Acidicapsa ligni: one gene and its partner. The protein of the gene in region 1 interacts with the protein of each later gene in a pairwise test. Links are inferred from orthologs where the notes say so. Each region holds a gene or a part of one and is shown in the gene's direction. Other genes may lie near its edges. The genes, in order: secD and pheT.

What was found.
Region 2: the proteins of secD (region 1) and pheT interact in binary tests that used the Escherichia coli proteins (3 or more experiments, as listed by UniProt). The link is inferred for Acidicapsa ligni from one-to-one orthologs.

What each region holds. Positions count from the first base shown.
Region 1 is NZ_JAGSYG010000001.1:244,889-255,688, reverse strand. The notes cover bases 2,992-5,965. They hold secD (protein translocase subunit SecD), read left to right. Parts: upstream 2,992-3,654; coding sequence 3,655-5,277; downstream 5,278-5,965. Other genes in these bases: secF (protein translocase subunit SecF), read left to right, coding at 5,370-5,965; yajC (preprotein translocase subunit YajC), read left to right, coding at 3,280-3,600. Also shown: Asp-tRNA(Asn)/Glu-tRNA(Gln) amidotransferase subunit GatC, read left to right, coding at 1-211; Asp-tRNA(Asn)/Glu-tRNA(Gln) amidotransferase subunit GatA, read left to right, coding at 287-1,750; OHL19_RS01010 (hypothetical protein), read left to right, coding at 1,838-2,605; more of secF, read left to right, coding at 5,966-6,326; OHL19_RS00990 (energy transducer TonB), read left to right, coding at 6,516-7,238; OHL19_RS00985 (MotA/TolQ/ExbB proton channel family protein), read left to right, coding at 7,372-8,112; OHL19_RS00980 (ExbD/TolR family protein), read left to right, coding at 8,269-8,706; OHL19_RS00975 (ExbD/TolR family protein), read left to right, coding at 8,746-9,186; OHL19_RS00970 (tetratricopeptide repeat protein), read left to right, coding at 9,374-10,210; OHL19_RS00965 (SurA N-terminal domain-containing protein), read right to left, coding at 10,691-10,800. UniProt on the Escherichia coli protein: Part of the Sec protein translocase complex. Interacts with the SecYEG preprotein conducting channel. SecDF uses the proton motive force (PMF) to complete protein translocation after the ATP-dependent function of SecA.
Region 2 is NZ_JAGSYG010000004.1:405,829-416,591, forward strand. Bases 4,220-7,156 are described here. They hold pheT (phenylalanine--tRNA ligase subunit beta), read left to right. Parts: upstream 4,220-4,585; coding sequence 4,586-6,727; downstream 6,728-7,156. Other genes in these bases: OHL19_RS15960 (four helix bundle protein), read left to right, coding at 4,220-4,517; OHL19_RS15970 (hypothetical protein), read left to right, coding at 6,827-7,156. In the rest of the region: OHL19_RS15940 (carbohydrate binding family 9 domain-containing protein), read right to left, coding at 1-1,659; rpmI (50S ribosomal protein L35), read left to right, coding at 2,150-2,347; rplT (50S ribosomal protein L20), read left to right, coding at 2,534-2,908; pheS (phenylalanine--tRNA ligase subunit alpha), read left to right, coding at 3,076-4,158; more of OHL19_RS15960, read left to right, coding at 4,155-4,219; more of OHL19_RS15970, read left to right, coding at 7,157-7,567; OHL19_RS15975 (cell division protein ZapA), read left to right, coding at 7,577-7,903; OHL19_RS15980 (hypothetical protein), read right to left, coding at 7,935-8,165; OHL19_RS15985 (hypothetical protein), read right to left, coding at 8,280-9,380; OHL19_RS15990 (catalase family peroxidase), read left to right, coding at 9,672-10,628; OHL19_RS15995 (S10 family peptidase), read left to right, coding at 10,717-10,763.

The sequences.
Region 1 (10,800 bases):
ATACGTTGCGCAACTGAGCGAGCTGGACACCAAGGGCATTGAACCAATGGCCCAGGTAAGCGACTTGCTCGATTCCATTCAAGACGCCGGGCACGGTGCGGAACTGCGGACAGACGCGCTGCGGCCCTCTCTCGACCGGACAGCGGTGATGAGCCAGGCTCCGGACACCGATGGGACATTCTTCAAAACGCCCAAGGTAATCGAGCGATAGAGATTAAGAACCACGAATCCGGATTCAAATCCGGGAACCAATCCGCGATCAAATCAGGGATCAAGAGACATCCAAATGACTGAGACGACAAGCACAGAACCATTGGTTGAGAAGCCTGCAACGATCGCCGCGCTACGCGCAGGCATTGCCTCAGGCACGACAAAAGCGACCGCGCTGGCGGAGCATTATTACGCGCGTATTGAGGCGCATAATCCTCTGTTGAACGTGTACCTTTCGCTCACCAAAGAGCGAGCGCTACAGCAAGCGGAGCGCGTCGATGCGCTCGCGGCAAAGGGCGATCCGTTGCCGCCTCTGGCAGGCATCCCTCTCGGCATCAAGGACGTGCTGGTCACCAGGGGCGCTCCGGCAACCGCAGGTTCCGCGATCCTCAAGGGCTATGAACCACCCTACGATGCCACTTCCGTAGCCAGGTTGCAGGCCGCAGGCGCAGTTTTGCTGGGCAAAATCAACTGCGATGAGTTTGCAATGGGCTCGTCCAACGAGAACTCGGCCTATGGCCCGGTGCGCAATCCCGTAGATACCGACCGCGTTCCCGGTGGATCGAGCGGCGGATCTGCTGCTGCCGTCGCTGCGAACCTCGCCGTCGCCACCCTGGGCACAGACACCGGCGGCTCGATCCGCCAGCCAGCCAGCTTTTGCGGCGTCGTCGGCGTCCTGCCCACCTACGGACGCGTCTCGCGCTACGGACTCATCGCGTTTGCATCGTCGCTGGATCGCGTCGGCCCGTTCGCGGGCAATGTGCGCGACGCCGCGGAGATTCTCGGCGTGATCGCCGGGCATGATGCGAGTGACGCCACCAGCTCCCGGCTGCCGGTCGGCGATTATGTGGCGGAGTCGGACAAGGACGTAAAGGGCCTGAAGATCGGCATCCCCCAGGAGTATTTCGGCGAAGGTCTGGACCCGGAAGTTCGCGCCGCCGTCGAGACTGGTATCGACGCCCTGCGAGCGGCTGGCTGCGAGATCAAACCGATCAGCCTCAAGCATACGAGCTATGCAATCCCGACCTATTACCTGGTAGCCACCGCCGAAGCCAGCGCCAACCTGGCTCGCTTTGACGGTGTGCGCTACGGCTATCGCTCGCCCAGGGCCACCAACCTCGCATCGATGTACAAGCTGTCACGCGAAGAGGCTTTTGGACCCGAAGTGAAGCGGCGCATTCTGCTCGGCACTTACGCGTTGAGCGCCGGATATTACGACGCGTACTACAAGAAGGCGCAGCAGGTCCGCCGCCTGCTGGCGGAAGAGTTCCTGACCGCATTTGCAGGCGTGGACGCGATTGTCACGCCCACCGCTCCGACAGCCGCATTCAAGCTGGGTGAAAAGACCGACGATCCGCTGGCCATGTACCTGGCGGATATCTACACAGTCACGGCAAGCCTCGCAGGAATCTGCGGTGTAACCGTACCCTGCGGCGCAACCTCCAGCGGATTGCCCGTAGGCATGCAGGTGCTGGCGACTCACTTCGGCGAGGGAACAGCCTTTCGTGTAGCGCGGGCCGTGGAAACCGCACAGGCCTGACAGGGCAGAGCTAAAAATCAGCTCGCCAATAGGCGAAGAAAAAGTCCGATTATTTGGGAGCAGAATGCGCGTAATATCGGTGCACATATGCTCCCAAAACTGTTTTTGAAACTGCTGCCGGTATTCCTCGCGGCGTGCCTGTTTTTGTCTTCGGACATGGATGCCGCAGCGCCGCCGAAAAAGCCCCATACCGTGGTGCTCAGCTCGGTGAAGCAGGTGCCGTATTCGAAGACCGGCGACCCAGCTGGCGCTGGCCCGGACGAAAGTTCTCTAAGAACGCGCGCGTTGCTGATCGACGGTCGTATCAGTGAATGGACCACCGGCGATGCGCACGATGTAACCGACCGTAGCTTTGTCGTCCGCCGCGCGCTGCGCATTAACGACAACCTGCCCGGCGACGCCAAGCCTGCCGCCACCTCCGCATCTGCCTCCGCCACCGGAGACAAACCGGCAGGCGCGCATTGGGTCTGGCAACGTGGCCCCTGGCTGCTCGTCGACCGGGTAACAGGCCATGTGACAGCCCTGAAGCTGCCGGACTACGACCCCGGCGCAAGCCAGATGGCCTGGTTTCGCGACTACGCGGCTTACTGTGGCATTACAGCAACAGGCAAGAGCCTGTATGCCATCGTCGCCCAGGTTTCAATCCGCAAGCCGGTACTCGCAAAAAAACTCTCCGAATACGATGCCGCAAATCACCCCTGGCCCGTTTGCGGCCTGCCGGAGTGGCAGCGAGACCCGCTGAAAGTAACCTTTCACCCCGCCGGTCGAGACGCGGTAAGCTTCGATGTGGTTGGCGGATCGGCAGTGCTCGTTGAGGATGGAGACGAGACTCCCGAGACGCCCTCCAAGCCTTAATCTGCACAAAAGACAATAAAAGCTGTTGAAATCCGCAGGCAGCTCAGTGCAATGAAAACCTATCTGCGATGAAAACTGCAACAGAAACAGGGCATTCCATCTCTCGCGGTTGACCAGGGAAACAGAATGCGGCCTCCAGAATTCGCCACATTGCGCCGGAAGAGCATCTTCTTTTCCCTTGGAAATGGGAAAATTACCTGGCTTTTCATGCACTGCGCCCGGCCAAAATTGAGTTATTCATAAGGGATGTATCAAGGCGCGGACGGAAGTTAATCCTCCGGGCACAAAATCTGACCCGGAATTAGGGCTATTTTGACAGCGGGCGCTCCGCCCCTGTCTTATAGAGCCTACCGGTTTGCTAGACTGATTGCGATGCTGTAATGGCTGGAAGGTTGCGCATTTTCTGTAGGCAGCCTGAAGGCGCAGCATTAAGTGCAAAGCGGTGTCGAACAGGAAGCAGAAAGCAGTTGGGCTGCTGCTGCGGGTTGGCAGATCGGCAGTGACCGACGTGCCGGGATTGTCTGGAACGGGGAACTCGCGTTCAAAACAACCCTCGGCGACCATTCCCGGAGACAAAAATTTACCGAAGGTAGCGGGCCTTTAGGTCGGACGCTCCTGTGGCCAGGCCGGTTACATTAACCAGTCGGCCGGATAGATGAAGGGATTTTGTGTTGATGAGTTTTGCGATGTTGGCGGGTGGATTTAATTTCGGCCCGGGCGGTTCGGGTTTCTCTCTCCTTTTGCCAGTGCTGATGATTGGCGTGGTTTATCTGATGATGATTCGCCCGCAGCAGAAAAAGCAGAAGGTGTGGGCGCAGATGCTGTCCGATCTGAAGACCGGCGACCGGATCACCACGACAGGTGGCATTCGCGGCACAATTATCAGCATCAAGGACGACGCATTGACCCTGCGCATCGCTCCCGACGGCATCAAGATTGAGGTGGTGAAGAGCTCCATAGCTTCCGTAACCACCCAGGAAGAAGGAAGCAAGTAGCTACAATCGACGGCTGAATTAGCCGCCGACATTGTGCGTACTGACGATATAACCATGAAGAAAAATCTGAACGGCAAGATTGCAATTATCTTTGGCGTCCTGTTGGTATGCCTTTACGGCATCTTTGGCATTCCCAAAGGTGTAACGGGAGCAGCCATCACGAGTGCGATCACACAACGCATTCATCTGGGGCTCGATCTGCGCGGCGGCGCCCATCTGGTGTTGCAGGTGCACGTGAAGGATGCTGTAAGAGCGGACGCAGACAATACCGTGGCCCGCATCGAGCAGGATTTGCAGACGAATCATCTGACGTTCACGCAGGTGGTTCCGAATCCGGATTCCCCGCATATCATCACGGTTTCCGGCATCGACCCAACCAAGTCCAGCGATGTTCGCAATGAACTGAGCGACCGCTACGGCGTGGAATACGACATCGCAAGCCTCAGCGGCGGTAACGGCTTCACTCTTACCATGAAGCCTTCTCTACTGGCCGATCTGGAATCGAAGGCGGTTGATCAGTCGATCGACACCATTCGTGACCGCGTAGACCAACTAGGCGTAAGCGAGCCCGAGATTCAACGCTACGGATTGGGCGAAAACCAGATCCTCGTTGAGCTGCCGGGCATCGACAACCTGGACCGCGTAAGCGACATTATTCAGTCCACCTCGCGCCTTGAGGTGCATGAAGTGACTGGTGATCCGCAGGGCTATGCCAGCGAGCAGGAAGCATTGACCAGCGTGAACGGATCGCTTCCTCCGGATGAGTTGATACTCCACGGAGACAGCCAGGGCATCACTTCCGACTCCCAGGATCACGTCTTCCGGCTCAAGCGCGTTTCCATCGTCGGTGGACGCGACTTCCGCGACGCGAGTGCGATTGACTCCAGCGACACCGGCCGTCAGGGCGTGAACTTCGTGCTGACCAACGCAGGCGGAGAGCGCTTCTACGACTACACCTCCACGCACATTCACACCTACATGGCGATCGTTCTCGGCAGCCGTGTAAAGAATGTAGCCATCATCAACGGCGCGATTCGGGACAACGGCCAGATTGAAGGCCAGTTCAGCAAAGAGCAGATCGAGACGCTTTCCTTCACCCTGCGTACAGGCGCACTTCCGGCCAGCATCACGCAGCTTGAGGCGCGTACCGTTGGAGCTTCGCTCGGCTCCGACTCCATCAAGCAGGGAGTTGTAGCTGCCGTAGCAGGCATGCTGGCCGTCATGGTCTTCATGCTGATCTACTATCGAGGCGCGGGTATCAATGCGGATCTCGCACTCTTCCTGAACCTCGTGATCCTGCTCGGATTCATGGGCTACAGCCACGCTACTCTCACGCTGCCGGGCATCGCCGGAGTCATCCTGACCATCGGTATGGGTGTCGACTCCAACGTGCTCATCTTCGAGCGTATTCGCGAAGAGATGCGCGCGGGCAAAGGTCCTGCGCAGGCCGTGGATCAGGGCTTTGCTCATGCATGGATCACGATCGTCGATACGCACGTAACGACCATCGTTTCGGCAGCGATTCTGTTCATGTTCGGCACCGGTCCGGTAAAGGGATTTGCCGTCACGCTGACGTTCGGTCTGTTGGCGAATTTGTTCACCGCTGTCTTTGTTTCACGCGTGATTTTCGACTCGCATGTGAATCACAAGCTGGCAGGTCAAAAGCTCTCGATTTAGTGACTCGGCGAGTTGGTAGTTAGGTAAGTTAGCGGGGCGGCAGCGAATCTGGAACTGCCGTTCCGCCAAGAGATTGGGAAGGTATAGGAATCGTGGAACTCTTTCACAATGCAAATATCGACTGGCTGGGGAGGAAGTGGTATTTCCTCGGCTTTTCATTGATCTTCAGCGTGGCCGGCCTGATCTCCATGGGCCTGCATCTGGCGCATACCGGCAGCCCTGTGCCACTGGGCGTCGACTTCCGCGGCGGCACGCAGGTTCTGGTGCAGTTTCAGAATGATCCCGACGTAAACCAGATCCGCAAGGCAACTGAAGCTGCAGGCGTCAACGCGAAAATCGTCAACTATGACACCCCTGACAAGCGCGAGATGCTGATCAGTCTTCCTGAGCAATCCGATGCATCCGTGGATTCAGGACGGAAGCAGATCGTGGACGCGCTGCAGGCCCACTACGCCAATCATGCGACTGTCGTGAGGGTTGAGTCCGTCGGGCCAACCGTCGGGCAGCAGTTGGAGAAGCAGGCTGGCCTGGCGACGCTCTATTCGCTCATCGGCATGCTCATCTATCTCTGGTTCCGATTCGAGCTCATCTACGGCGTGGCTGCTGTTGTCGCGGTCTTTCACGACACGCTCATCACCGTCGGCTTCTTCGCTTTGTTCGATAAGGAGGTAAGCCTCACCGTCATCGCGGCCATCCTCACGCTTGTCGGTTATTCGATGAACGATACGATCGTTGTCTTCGACCGTATTCGCGAGAACCTGCGCCTGTCCCGTCGTGAGAGCCTCACAGACGTGGTAAACCGTAGCATTAATCAGACTTTGAGCCGAACTGTGCTCACTTCCGGATTGACATTCCTTACTGTGCTCGCGTTATATCTGTTTGGCGGCGAAGTATTGCGTGGCTTCTCATTCGCATTGGTCGTAGGCATTTTGATCGGCACGTATTCCTCTATCGCGGTCGCCGCTCCCATGCTCGTGGCCTATCAGGGATGGCGTGGCAGCAAGGGGAAGGCCGCAGTTTTGCCTTCAGCCAAGCGCAGCAAAGCATAACTTGCCGCATATGCAGGCCTCGTAACTTGCACTGTTTTAGCAGCATGTTTTGCAGTGAATGGGTCGTTCTGATATAGGTGAAACACGCTTATCTCAGCGCGGGATTGAACCGGTGAAGTGGCCGGGAACAAAATTGGAACCGTCGGTGTCTAAAGTTTAGAGAACCTAATACGAGATTCGAGGTCGGCCATGTTTGAAGATTCAACGTTCGAATCCAGCAACCGGATCAAAAAGAGAAACCCCTGGGTGATCGCCACATTTGCGATCAACATAGGAATCCTCGCCGGCGCGATCATATACCCTTTGATCAATTATGAGGCGCTGCCCAAGGCCTCGTTGGTTACGTTGCTGACGGCTCCTCCACCGCCGCCACCACCGCCGCCACCACCACCACCGGATGTTCCGCATCCGCAGGTGAAGCCTCAGTTGATGAACAATGAATTGATGGCTCCCACCAAGATTCCCAAAAAGATTGTGCAGGTTGAGGAAAAAGAAGCTCCTCCATCCACGAGCTTTGGAGTTGCCGGTATGGAAGGCTCAGCAGGCGGCGTAGCTGGCGGCGTAATTGGTAGCGTTTTCGGCACCGGTCCTGCGAAGCCAGTCGTCAAGCAGGAGCCTCCCAAGAAGGTCAACATCTCTCAGGGTGTCGCTACCGGATTGCTGATGCAGAAAGTTCTGCCCGTTTATCCAGCGATTGCAAAGGCAGCCCGCGTTCAGGGAACGGTCGTCCTTCAGGCGTCCATCTCCAAGACCGGTGGGATTATCAATTTACGCGTTCTGAGTGGACCTGCAATGTTGCAGCAGGCCGCAATGGATGCCGTGAGAAATTGGCGCTACAAGCCGTATCTTCTCAACGGCGATCCCGTTGAGGTAGAAACTACTGTCAACGTTGTCTTCAGCCTGGGTGGCTGATGCACTTCCTGGGTGACTTCGCGTCTAATCTGAAGTCACCTTCGCAATGTCCTGAATGTGCACCGACAACGGACGCATTCCCCTCGGTAGTTACTTACGCAGCATAGAACGCACCCCCAGGAGGAACGATTCAGTGATTCTCGCTCAATTTGCACATCTCGCCTCACACCCGATCAGCCTTGCCATGTTCCAGGACGCAGCCGCAGGCCCTGACTTCAGCCTCGTTGGTCTCTGGACCAACATGGGTTACTTCGCCAAGGGCATCGCAGTCGTGCTCTTCATCATGTCCATCTGGTCTCTCGCGGTCATGATCGATCGTTACCTTTACTTCACAGCAGCCCGCAAGCAGTCCCGCGAGTTTGCTCCTAAGGTCGCTGGCGCTCTGAAAGACAGCAAGCTCGATGAAGCGATCAAGATCGCCGATCGCAGCAAGAAGTCGCACCTTGCAGAAGTTGTCACTGCCGGTCTCCAGGAGTTCAAGAGCTCTGGCGGCGCAGTCAACGAAGAGACCATCGAGAGCTCCAAGCGCGCTCTTGAGCGGGCTGAAGCCATCGTGCATGCCAAGCTGAAGCGCGGTCTGGGCGTTCTCGCCACCATCGGCGCGACGGCTCCATTCGTTGGTTTGCTCGGTACGGTTATGGGTATTTTGAACGCCTTCCAGCAGATCGCAACCCAGAAGTCTTCGGGTATCGGTGCAGTCGCAGGCGGTATTTCAGAAGCCCTGGTAACGACCGCATTCGGACTGCTCGTGGCTATCCCGGCAGTTATGACCTTCAACTACTTCAGCGGACGCGTGGAAGCCTTCGACGTCGAGATGGATAACTCATCGAGCGAGCTGGTTGACTACTTCATCAAGCAGAGCCACAAGCGCTAAACCCGCCTGCGGACTGCCGAGCCGATACAAGTCATGAGCGGGATTCTCTTGCAGGCAGGGAAGCAAACACTTCCCTGCCGGCGTTTCTCAGAGACGATGCGTGACTCGGCTCGATGAAGAGCGATCAGATTTCATCGAAAGGCGTGGAGCACATACATGGGCATTTCAGTACGCAACGAAGGCGCCAAGGTTAACTCGAACATCAACGTCACCCCCATGGTGGACGTAATGCTCGTGTTGCTGATCATCTTCATGGTCATCACTCCGATGCTCCAGAATAAGGTCAACGTAGATCTGGCAAAGACAGATAATCCACAGCCCATGGCAGATGCGGATAAAGAAGACGCGATTGTCGTTGCCGTGACCCGCGACGGTACCGTCTATCTTGGGCAGGACAAGGTCGCGCCCTCCGAGCTTGGGGGCAAAGTACGCGACAAGCTTGCCGATAAGCCCGGCAAGGAGATCTTCGTACGTGCCGATGCACGTGCCAAGTATCTTGATGTTGAGAACGCGATTGATGATGTCCGCACCGCGGGCGTCGAATCTGTCGGGTTGCTGACCGAAAAACGGCAGACACCCGGGGCACCAGAGTAACCCGCGATACTACCGGGACAAATTCAGGGAGTTTATGACATGGCAATGACAGGTGGGTCTGGTCCTGGAGGAATATCCTCCGACATTAACGTAACGCCGCTGATCGACGTACTGTTGGTTCTTTTGATCATCTTCATGGTCATCGTTCCAGTCGTACCGAAGGGTCTGGACGCGCTGGTTCCCCAGCCGCCTAAAGATCCGCAAAAACAGCAGCCAGATAACGATCGCGCCATCGTGGTGTCAGTCCTGCACTCCAATGGTTCGACGGTTGCATACAAGATCAATCAGGACGACGTCGCCCGTGGAGATCTTCTGGCCCGGTTGACAACGATCTACTCAAATCGCGCAGAACGTGTAATGTTTATCAAGGGCGATGACGAAGTGAATTTCGCACAGGTCGCGGATGTGATCGATATTGGTCATGCTGCCGGTGTAGATCACGTTGGATTGATCACCCCCAAGATCGCTGCAGGACAGTAGCAGAGTAGCCCTTACCTAGTAGGCAGGGCTGCTTTTTTCTTGCTCTGCGCACCGAAAACGATGCGCAAAGCAAGTCAACCGGAATTATGCTCATATGTCTGGATACGGATACTCCCATCCGCTTCAGCCGCGCGGAGACACCAGGCGCGATAAAGCTGGCGACGACTCGAAGGAGAAGGATACGAACATGAATCGAATCGCACGTCTGCCGGTGCTAGCGGCTGTCCTGGTCGCCATGATGGTTTCGATGACCGGATGCGACCGTCTGAAAGCCCGGGACCAACTCAACAAGGGAGTAGAAGCGTTCAAGGCCGGAAGGTATGAAGCCGCTATTCACTTTTTTCAAAATGCCGAAAATCTGGACCCGAAGCTTCCGACCGCGAAGGTATTTCTTGCCACGGCCCTCTCACAGAATGTCGTACCAGGATTGACTTCTCCTGAAAATATGAAGACGGCTCAACAGGCCATCGACACATATCAACAGGTGCTTACAGATGATCCCACTGACATCAACAGCCTCAAGGGCGTAGCCAGCCTTTACTTCAACACCAAGCGCCTCAACGAAGCTAAGGATTGGCAGAAGAAGGTCCTAGCCGTTGATCCCAAGGACCCTGAAGCGGCCTACACCGTCGGCGTTATCGACTGGACGCAGGCACACGAAAACCTTCTGAAAGCATTACCCGCTGGCGTGAATGACGACGGTGTGGGCAATGTAAAAGCGATGGTAAAAAGCACTTGCTCTGAAATTCAGAAGCAGAATGGCCCGCTCGTAGAAGAAGGTCTGAAGTACCTCAATCTGGCCGTTCAAAATCGCCCCAATTATGACGACGCAATGCAATATCTAAATCTCGTCTATCGCCGCAAGGCAGACGTAGATTGTGGCGATGAAGCAGCCCGTAAGGCAGATGTCGATTCCGCAACGGACTGGAGCCACAAGGCTATGGGCACCCGTAAGGAAAACGAAGCAAAGAAGGACAAGGGCCCCGGCGGCATCGTTATGGATTCAAGCGGAAACATGAAGTAGCAGCATTCATCAAACGTATCAACGTATCGATCAAGAGAGCCTCCCGATTGGGAGGCTCTCTTGCATTTGGCCGAAGACACTAGATCACCAGCCCTAGATCTACAGATAGATATTGATATTGGCCGGAAATACCCACAGTCATAACCCACAGTCAACGCAATACCACGACCAGCAATGGTACTGCCGTTGTTTTCCTGCCCAGGGCTATAGACCCATGAACGTATAGATCATGAACGAAAGCGATGACCCCTCACCTGCGAGGGAATCGGCATGAGACTATAGCGTGGCTTGTACGGAGGGCGGACTGGACTGAACGGGCTGGCGGGAGCCAGGACCCGCAATCGACACCGGCTGTAGGATACGAGCGAAGCAGGCGGCCCCAGCAAAAGAATGCAGCAGAAGACAATCAGAAGAATCTGAACGAGGTATACGTCGCGATCACAAACGGTTTAAGCCGAAGGCGCAACCACAGCTAAGTCGTTAGCTTGCGCCTTGTTTCAGGATCTGCTCAGCATAGTAATTGTGAACCTTGGAATCGTTGTGGAGCATTTCGTAATAAGCGTTCTGCAGTAGCTGCGCATGACTATCGC
Region 2 (10,763 bases), on another replicon or contig:
CCGAATCGCCCCAAACGGTCCGGAAGGCAAAGGGCGCGGGCGATACGAACACGAAGCATCCGTCTGATGCGTCTGAGGCCTCGGAATAAACCCCAGCAACGGCTCGAAGCCATCCCCAAAGCGGCCCATTCCCGCCGTACAGTTCACCAGGTCATTCGGATAATCGAAGCGAACTCCCCACGCCTGCCTGGTCCCCAGCGGAACATCCCCCTGCGTCGTCGCCGCCCATCCGCCCAGTTGTAAACTGCGCTTCTTCAGAAAAGTAGAAGTCTGCCATATCGCATCCACTCCCGCCAGCGTGTTTGAAACCAGCGCTTCCGGATCGCCATGCGTCATCATCGTTCCCACCCGAAGATGCTTGTCCACGTCGTAGGCAATTCGGCTGGCAAAAAGATTGGTTGCCTCCACCCGCTGCGAGGGCAGCCCCAATGTCGAAACCACGATCTCCGGAACGTTCGTGCTCCCCGTCTCCACATCCAGGCCCGCTACGCTCCACCGCCCAACATGGCCATTCAGCTTCACGCCTCCGCGCAACGGAATGTCATATCCATCCAGCAGGCCGATATTGCGGCTAAAAAACGGTACAAACGTCGTTCCCAGGTCCAGCCCGAAGACATATTGGTTCGCGCCCTCCAGGAAAAACTCCCGCTTCTCCGGAAAGTACAGTGGAAACGGAGTGATATTGATTTGGCGCGAATCCACCTCCGTCTCGGCAAAATCGGTATTGACCGTAAACACGCTCGCCAGTTGCGGAGTAATTCTCCACGTCAGCTCGCCACCCCCTGCGCCAAGCCAGTTGCGATCCGGCCCCAGAAAGTTATGCAGCATCTCGCCGCGGGCATAAGGCGCAATCTCAATTCCATGCCCCTGCTTCAGCGGAGTCATCACCTCCAGCACCCCCGCCCGGCTCATATCGAAGAGGTCTGAATCCAGTGTCGGAGAAGCCCAGCGCAGCTCCGTCAAATCACGCGTGATTGACCGGTCCAACTGCAGACCCCAATGCGTAGTCCTGCCGCCAAACCCCAGCGTCTGCGCCGGAATCCAGATCTCCGCCGTCCACCCATCCGCAGTCTTCGATGTCCGCGCATTCCAGATGCCGTCCCAGTCCAGCGAAACATTCCCCGGCCCGGCCACCAGTCCATCCACCCGTCCAGCCGCCGCATTGATCTGGAAATAGTAGGCTGTCCGCTTGTCCCCAAACGAATCCAGCTCTACGGAAACAGTATCGTCCCCGCTCTGATCGCCATCCCTCGTCAACGTGTGTGTATTGATTGCCGATGGTTTTGGATCATGGCAGTTGAAGCCAAAAATCAACGCATCGCCCGAAACCAGCACCCGCACTTCTGTTAAATAAGGAGTCGGCTTGCCAGGAAGAGGAGATTGCTGGGTAAGCAATATTGGCTCCGCATCGATCCACGCCAGCTCATTCAATTTGCCATCAATCGTGATTTCCCCGCTTGCCTGTCGCGCATGAACCGTCGGAGCAGACGCAATGGAAGGCATCTCTGGAACCTGCCCAGCGGCAGCAACAGGGCAGAGCATCGCACCAGGCGCAGCCACCCCATACAGCAATACCCAAACCAATACCCGAATTTTCAGCGCCAACAAACGCACGTGTGCGCGCTTCTCATGAAAAATTCCTGGCACAGGTGGCCGCATCAGTTCGAATCTTCCCTGTTGGTTGCAAGTACTGATGCTGGATCCAAAGGATCGAATGGCTTTCAGTCTCGGTGGATGTAAATCTCCCATGCGGGGACACAAGTAAGCCCTGAACTCGACAATCGATCCATTGGGGGAGACGATTTCAGTGTGAATTTATACTATGCGCACGATTGCACTGGAAGCGATACAACTCTGGTCCTGCTCAACGGGCCAACCTGAAATATTTGAATAAAATTTTGTGTAAATTACTGAAATTCTACAAAATTGCAATAATTTGATTACTGTTAAGTAATTACGAAATTATTGTTTCAAAGCAGAAACAAGACCGGCAAATCCCGCCCCAATCTCCCCCTGATTTTCACCCGGCACGCATCGAATAGCAGTAAATCCCCGCTTGCGATATACTCAGTAAATCCGCTTTACGCGCAGGGGGATCCCTGTCCGTAGCGAGTTGCAGGGGCAACCCTGCTGGAATGACGAGAAAATCATGCCCAAACTGAAGACACACACGGGTGCTGCAAAGCGCTTCTCCAAGACTGGTTCTGGCAAGATCAAGCGCCACCAGACCAAGATGCGCCACATCCTTACGTCCAAGCTTCCCAAGACGAAGCGCAAGCTCGGTAAGAGCCTGATCGTCTCCGATGCTGACTACGATAAGGTAGCCCGCATGATCCCCTACGCCTGATAGGCTGCCGTCCCGCAAGGGACGAACAGATCGGGCCAGCGCAAATGCGTCGCGCAGCCCCGAAAGCCAAAGCTTTCGATTTAGGTAAGAAAAGCGAGTGAAGAGGTTCCAAAGTTTTGTTCCGCCAGGAACAAAGCCTCCTGCCTCCAGCCGCGAACACAGTAACGCAAAAAAGGAGCAAACACTATGCCTCGCGTAAAACGTGGCACTAAACGGTCTGACCGCCGTAAAAAGATTCTCAAGCGCGCCAGTGGATACTTCCTCACGAAATCCAAGCTGTATCAGGCCGCTCAGGAAGCCGTCGAGCGCGGACTCAAGTTCGCCTACACAGGTCGCCGCCAGAAAAAGCGTCAATATCGCTCGCTCTGGATCGTCCGTATCTCGGCCGCAGCTAAGCTCAACAAATTCAGCTATTCCCAGTTGATCAACGGCCTCAAAAAGGCCGGCATCGAGCTGGATCGCAAGATCCTCGCCGACATCGCAGTTCAGGATGCCCCCGGTTTTACACGCCTCGTAGAGCAAGCCAAAGCCGCTCTCGAAGCCGAAAAATCCGCAAAGTAGTTTCACTGCTCGAAAGCAATTGAAAGCAAAGGCCCGGAGCATTCCTCCGGGCCTTTGCTTTTTTCTCTTGAGCCATACCATTCGTAGTGCGGGAAACAGCCATCGCAACCTCTTCCCAACTCGAAGAAGCATCCGCCCCACGCAGTGATTTATCCTGCTGATTGCGCATGATGAACGACGAAAAACTCAACTACGACCAATCCTTCGCCCAACTTGAGGCAGAGGCCCGCCAGGCCGCAGCATCCCTGGCCTCGCCGGAAGCAGTAGAAAACTTCCGCCTCGAATGGCTGGGCCGCAAACAGGGCCGCCTCAAGCAGCTATCCGACCAGTGGCTCAAGTCCGCCCCGGTTGATGCCAAAAGGGAACTGGGCCAGCGCTTCAACGCCCTCAAGACCCTCGTCGAAGGCCTCCTCGAAGCCGCCGCAGGTGCAGGCCCAACCGACGCCGCCCTGGCTGCGGAAGCCATCGACATCACCCTCCCCGGCACCCGCCGTCTCACCGGCGCGGAGCATCCCATCACCCGCACCATGAATGAGTTGATCGGCATCTTCGCGGGTCTGGGCTACTCCGTCGGCGTCGGCCCTGAAGTCGAAACCGACTACTACAACTTCGAGTCCATGAACTTCCCGCCCGGCCACCCCGCGCGCGATACCCAGGACACGCTGGTCATCGCCAATCAGGATCGCCGCAGCCTTCGCGAACGCCTACTCCTGCGCACTCACACGTCCCCCGTTCAAATGCGGACGATGGAGCAGCAGCCGCCTCCGATCCGCATCGTAATCCCCGGCAAAGTTCACCGCAACGACGCAGCAGACGCCACCCACTCGCCCGTCTTTCACCAGGTTGAGGGTCTCTGCGTGGACACCAACATCACCTTCAGCGATCTCAAAGGCACCCTCGACCACGCCATGAAGGCGCTCTTCGGCTCCAGCGTCAAGACGCGTTTCTTCCCATCGTTCTTCCCCTTCACCGAGCCATCGGCCGATGTCCAGATATCCTGCATCTTTTGCGGCGGCAAAGGCTGCCGTAAGTGCAAGCACTCCGGCTGGATCGAGCTGCTGGGCTGCGGCATGGTTGACCCGGCAGTCTTCGCCTTCGCCGCAGAAAAGCAGCCCGGCTACGACCCAAAGAAGATCTCCGGCTTCGCCTTCGGCATGGGCGTAGAACGCATCGCCATGATGAAATACGGCGTCAGCGACATAGGCCAGTTCTACTCAGGAGACATGCGCTTCCTGGAACAATTCGCATGAGCAGAACCAGGAACTACCGTGATCTGCTCGTCTGGCAAAAAGCGATGGAGTTGGCACGCGAAGCCTACACCCGAACGGAAGAGTTTCCAGCCTCTGAAACCTTTGGCCTGCGGCAACAAATCCGCCGTTCCGCCGTTTCTGTGCCGAGTAATATCGCAGACGGCCACGGACGTCTCGCTGATGCCGACCTGCGAAAATTCCTGGCTGCTGCGAGAGGATCTGTCTACGAAATGCAGACACAGGTCGAGTTGGCAAAAGATCTAAAATTTCTGAATTCCGAAAATGCAGACCATCTGCTCAGCCTGTCCACAGAAGTAGCCAAACTGACAAACGGGCTGTTAGCCGTTCTGCAGAACTGATGCGAACTCCACAAATCTTGCTAACCAGCCAATGCGCGCAGCGCGCTAACTAGCTAAAAGGCAATCCCATGAAAATCCTAACCACCTGGCTCCGCGCCCTGCTTACCGACATCCCGGTCGACGACCACAAACTCGCCGAAGACCTTACCCTGCGCGGCATCGCCGTTGAGGGCATTCACAGCCTCGGGGCAACAAGCGGTGTGCCCAACGGCCACCTCTTCGAGATGGACATCACCACCAACCGCGTCGATGCCATGAACCACTACGGAGTAGCCCGCGAAGTGGCTGCTATTTACGGCCTGACTCTGCCGCCAGGCGCAGCCCCGCTGCCGCAATCTAAGCCGGCAGCCAGTCCATTCTCAGTCAGGATCGAAGCTCAGGACGCATGTGGCCGTTTCACCGCCCGAGTCCTCCGCAACGTAAAGATTCAAACCGGCGCAGCCGACGGCCCAATCAGCAAGCTCGCCGACCGCTTCTTCAAGCTTCTCGAACAGAAGCAAATCTCCAACGCCGTAGACGCCACCAACTTCGCGTGGCTCGCCATGGGCCAACCCACCCACGCCTTCGACCTCGACAAGATTGAGGGCGGCATCGTCGTCCGCCGCGCCGCCAAAGGCGAAAAGCTCAAGACCCTCGACGGCATCGAACGCACCCTCGACCCCGAAGACCTGATCGTCGCCGACCACGTCAAGCCGCTCGCACTCGCAGGCGTCATGGGCGGTTGGGAAACCATGATCACCCCGGCCACCACCAACATCCTTGTCGAAGCCGCCTGGTTCGGTCAGGTCGCCGTCCGCCGCACCGCACGCCGCCACGGATTGCACACCGACGCCTCCCATCGTTTCGAACGCGGCGCGGACATCAACGCCTGCATCCTCGCCTCCGATATCGTCTCCTCCATCATCCTTGAAAACGGCGGCCACATCGACGGCGATCTGGTGGATATAACTGTTCCCGCAATCCTCTCCAAAACCGCCAATCGCAAGTCCATCGAACTGGCTCTAAGCGAGGTCCACCGCCTGCTGGGAACAACACTCGACCAGAACGGCATCTCTGCCTCCATCGTCGAGCAGGTTCTGAATGCCCTCGGTTGCTCACTCGTCGAAACCCGCCCCAATCACTGGCAGGTCACCCTCCCCAGCTGGCGCCTCGACCTCGACCGCGAGATCGATCTCATTGAAGAGGTCGCGCGTGTCTACGGCTATAACCGCTTCGCCAACACGCTTCCATCCTTCGCCGGAGCAGTCCTCGAACTGTCCCATGCCAATAAGGAAACCGCCGTCCGCCGCACCCTCCTCGCCGCCGGTTTCCACGAAGCTATCTCCAGCACCTTCACCTCAGCCGCGGACGCCGCTCTCTGCGCTCCCCAGCCCAGCCAGATCGTCCCCCTCGGCAACCCGCTCAGCGAAGAAGCCGGAGTCATGCGCGCCTCACTCATCCCCGGCATGATCACCATGATCGGCGGCAACCTCCATCGCGACGTCAGCGATGTCCGCCTCTTTGAACTAGGTGCCGTTTTTTCAGGAGCAACGGAAAAAGGCACCGTAGAAAAAGTAGACGAGCGCCCGGCCATCTCTATCGGAGCCACCGGCAGCCTGCCCCAACAAGGCCCGCACCAGGCCGCCCGTGCCCTCGACTTCTACGACCTCAAAGGCATCGTCGAACAGCTTCTGGCTCGCTTCCAGGCCAAGACCGTCTATTTCGACAGCTTTCCAGCCGAATCCGGTATCACTCCGCAGTGGCTCCATCCCTACCGCGCCGCCCGCGCCGTGGTGGAGGGAACCACCGTCGGCTGGTTTGGCCAGCTTCACCCGCGTCTGGCCTCCGAACGCAAGCTCAAAGAGACCGTCCTGGTCGGCGAACTCTACCTCGACCGCCTCTACCGTCTGCCCTTGCGCAAGCCGTCCGTCCGCGAAATCTCGCGCTTCCAACCCGTCCGCCGCGACTTCTCGCTGGTGGTTCCAGCCCGCACGCAGTGGGCTGAATTGGACGCCGCACTCGCCGCCTCAGGTCTGCCCGAACTCATTGACTGGCGAGTCCGCGAAGTCTTTCATCCCGCCAAGCAACCGGGCATCTCCGAGGAATACGCACTGCTCCTCGGCGCCACCTTTCAGGCCTCCGACCGAACACTTCGCGAAGAAGAGCTGCAAGCCTTTTCCGCCCGTGTTGTCGAGGTAGTTTCAACCACCGGAGCCCGTCTGCGTAGCTGACCGGTTTTCCTCACCCAACGGTTTTATACTCACAGGGTGCCGCTCCGTTGTTTCCAGGAGAAAAGGCAAGAGACGCATCAGGCCCGCACGGAGGAAATTATGGCATTATTGCCCATGGAGCCACGCACTGGCGTGATCGAAAGTCAGGAAAGCATGTTCGACGAACCGATCCACTTTCCGGACCAGGAATTCGATGAGCCTGCAGAAGAAATCGAGCCCCTCGAACAGCCCGAAGCCATCGAAGATGAGATAGAAGAAGAGTTTCCCGCTGAAATTTCAGCCGAAGCGGAAGAAGAACCCGCACTTCACTCTTACGCACCAGAAGAGGCAGCCCCCTACATCGCGCCACAGCAAGCCACGCTTCTACAGGCAGCAGAGCCTAAGCAGGAGATTCCAGTTTCCTCTCAGCCTGCCGCCGAACATACTGCGGAACATGCCGCCGGGCAGGAAAGCCATTTCATCGCCTCGGAGCACGTCGCCTCTGAGCCCGTTTCTTCTGAGATAGCGTCCGAGACAGCCGTCGACGCCTCAGCCCTCCCGTTCACCGCCGACGATTTCACCGCCCTCGAAGAGCGTGTCCTCCGCGCCGTCGATCTGGTGCGCCGTGAACGCGTCGTGCGCAACACCGCCGAGGAGCGCGCCGCCGCCTCTGAAGCCCGCGCCGTAGCCGCTGAAGCCCACGCTACTACTCTCGAAGCTCAGCTCGAAGCCCAGATTTCGGAACAAAGCCCATTGATCAAACAGCTCAATCAGGAGATCGACGCGCTCCGCTCCGAGCGGGAACAGGTTCGCCTGCGCGTAGAGCGGCTACTCGGCCAGCTCGACGCACTCGAACTCTAAGAGGGCCTCATGACGAAAGAGAAAGCCGAAACTCCGTACGTCACCGTCGACATCTATGACCAGGCTTACCACCTGTCTGGTCAGGATCTCGCCCAGGTACGTGCCCTGGCCGCTCGCGTCGACGACCGCATGCGCGCCGTCGCTTCTCACGGACGCACCGCCGACTCCCTGCGCGTAGCCGTGCTGGCCGCGCTCAACTTCGCCGACGAACTCACCCGCGCCGAAGAAGAACTCTCCAAACTGAAAAACTCACTGGATGTAGTCGAAGCATCCCATCTCAAGGCTCGCGCCACCAACCTGCGTGGCCTCCTCGATATCGTGCTCGCTGAAGAATAAAAGACAGAATTTAGTCTTTTTCGGAAGTAAACTACTTCCCGCCCAGCATCACCGCCGAGCCGCAGAACGACTCAAACCATCGGCTGATATACACCTGTGCGTGAGCTTCGCCGCAAAAGTGGAGAGCATGGGGCTTCCCAGCCTGCTCCTCGGTCCATTTGCACACCGCCAGCTTCGCGTCACTACAGTGAATGACAAACCATCGAATCGGCGCCGAGCTTTCCAGGGCGCAGATTTCACACTTATAAATTGTACCGATCAAAACTTCCTCCAGCATATTCAGGAACGGGTAGACATAAGGTAGCGGAACAGCCCAATTGTACCGGCACCATGTGCGACTCTCATAGAAAAGTGCAATTGCCACTCCTACTCGGAGTTACTGCTTTATCGGGATGATGCCTGGGGAACTGGCTTCCGGAAGAGTTGTCCTCGTAAAAGATCGGATCAGGCTCTCAAGAAACGCGAAAAATACCTCCACCGCATATCCCACCAGAAATGCCAGCGCCAAAGGAGACGCGTTGGCGTGAGCCGTGAACCCTCCAAAGAGCCCAATCACCGTCCCACCTATCGCGGCAATCACAAAGCGGGCCGAGTTTGCAGCAGAAGGCGTAAATGTCCGGTTGCCCATCTGGTCTTCGAATGTTCGCAGCAGATACGCGCAGGTTCCCAGCAACGCGTACAGAATCGGCAAAATACACGAGTTCAAAGCCCCATAAAACGTCGCGGTATCGTTCATGATGTTCTGAGCGAAAAACCGCACGTCCTGATAAGTCAGGGTCATGTTATCTCTCTCGGCTGCAAGATCTTCGAGAGGGATATGCAACTCGAACTTTTTTTTGAGGTCCGCGGCTCGTTCTATCTCATTCGACCCCGTTGCATTCAGAGGCGGAGGAACCCCGACATGGGGAATCACAAACCGGTTCAACCTCCGCGAGCGGGCATAAATCGATCGCACCGTAGAGGCATATTCCTGCAAATCTGCAATCTCAGTACTTGTTCCCACATCGCTTCGTGCCGGAGGCCCAAGCTCTGTAGTCAACTTCACCACCAAAGCATTGGCCGTCGTGATATCGGTGCGAATCGCATCGGAGATATTCGACGTGATAAACATCAAAATCGAAGCGGGAATAATCACCGCCGACAAAATAACGGCCCATACCAGGTAGGTGCGCATCGTCGGGCGGCTATCGGAGTGACACGCGTATAGGCTCGCCGCAGTCACCGGCTTCAACCTGGCCGCCAGCCCGGTAAGAGCCAGCAATAGTTTTGCGACTGTATCGTCCGTCAAGCCGTGATGATACTCAGTCCTCGCTCGCAGAATCGCAGACCGTGTATCGGCATCGACCTCCACTCCAGTTTCGGCCGCATGCTTCAGCAGCCTCTCGGCATCTTCAAGTGCTTCTTTGAAATAAGAGGGGGATTCGCCTTTGACGCCTGTATGGCGGGGTTCTACTTCGACAGACTCCGTACCGTTCACTGAGTGCCTCGTCTCTGTTTCGGATAAGTCTGCCCTTTCGAGCCGCTATTCGCAACCAGATTCGTACTGAACCCCCAAAGCCGTATAAATAGCCAGCCGAGAATCATCCAATCAGCAGATCCAATTAACGGATCTAATCAACTGCTCGATCCAGCCAATCGAATGTATTCCAGCCCGCGCTGCAAATTTCACACCACAATCGAATCGTTCTTGACTAGAGTTATTCGACAGGGAAGCCTCAGGACAGCAAGCTGACCATGCCTTCCCATCCAGACTCAGAGGAGAACGACCATGCCATTGCCTACCGACGAAAAGCTCCTGGCCCTCGCACAGGATCTGCTGAACCAGTTCGACACCCTCTTCGGGGAACATCCTGGCTTCCGCCCTGCCCACGCCAAGGGAATTCTGCTGACGGGCAAATTCACGCCCACGCCCACGCCCGAAGCGAAATCCTTATCGCGCGCTCCCCACCTCAATCGCGAGTCGACGCCCGTCACCGTACGCTTTTCCAACTCGACCGGCATCCCCTTAATTCCAGATAACGATCCAAACGCCGACCCACGCGGCATGGCCACCCGCTTCCATCTCGCCGAGCGCGTCCACACCGATATCGTCAGCCACTCCACCGACGGATTCCCAACCCACACCGGCGCCGAGTTTCTGGAGCTTTTACGTGCCATCGCCACCACCAGCCCCGACTCGCCGCACCCCAATCCCATTGAGCAGTTCCTCGGCACCCATCCCGCAGCGCTCGCCTTCGTGCAGGCACCCAAACCCGCGCCCTCCAGCTTCGCCAATGAGGCATTTTTCGGCGTTACCGCCATGCACTTCATCAACGCCGACGGAGCAGCACGCTACGGCCGCTATCGCATCGTCCCCCAGGCGGGCGCAGATCATCTAAGCCCCGAAGCAGCCGCAGCCAAATCCGCAAATTATCTCTTCGATGAACTCACCGCACGCATCGCTCATAGCTCTATCCGCTTCGGCATTCATGTACAGCTTGCCGATCCCGAAGACATCGTCGATGACGCCACCATTCACTGGCCTGAAACCCGAACCCTGCTGGAGCTCGGCACGCTCGAACTAACCGCCCTCGTAGCCGACGACGCCCAGGAGCAGAAGCACATCATCTTCGATCCCATCCCACGCGTCGATGGCATCGAGCCCTCAGCCGATCCGCTCCTGGAGCTCCGCGCAGCAATCTATCTGCTCAGCGGCCGTCGCCGCCGGTCTGCCCCAGCGCAGTAACCGTCAAACCTTCGTATCCACACCAAAGTCAGACAGATCGACGAGTGCGTATGGACGAACACTTAACCCGAGGATGTATCGTATCCCTATGCTGCGTACATCCTCGCCCCAACGCCCTGCCATCGCGCTCCTGAG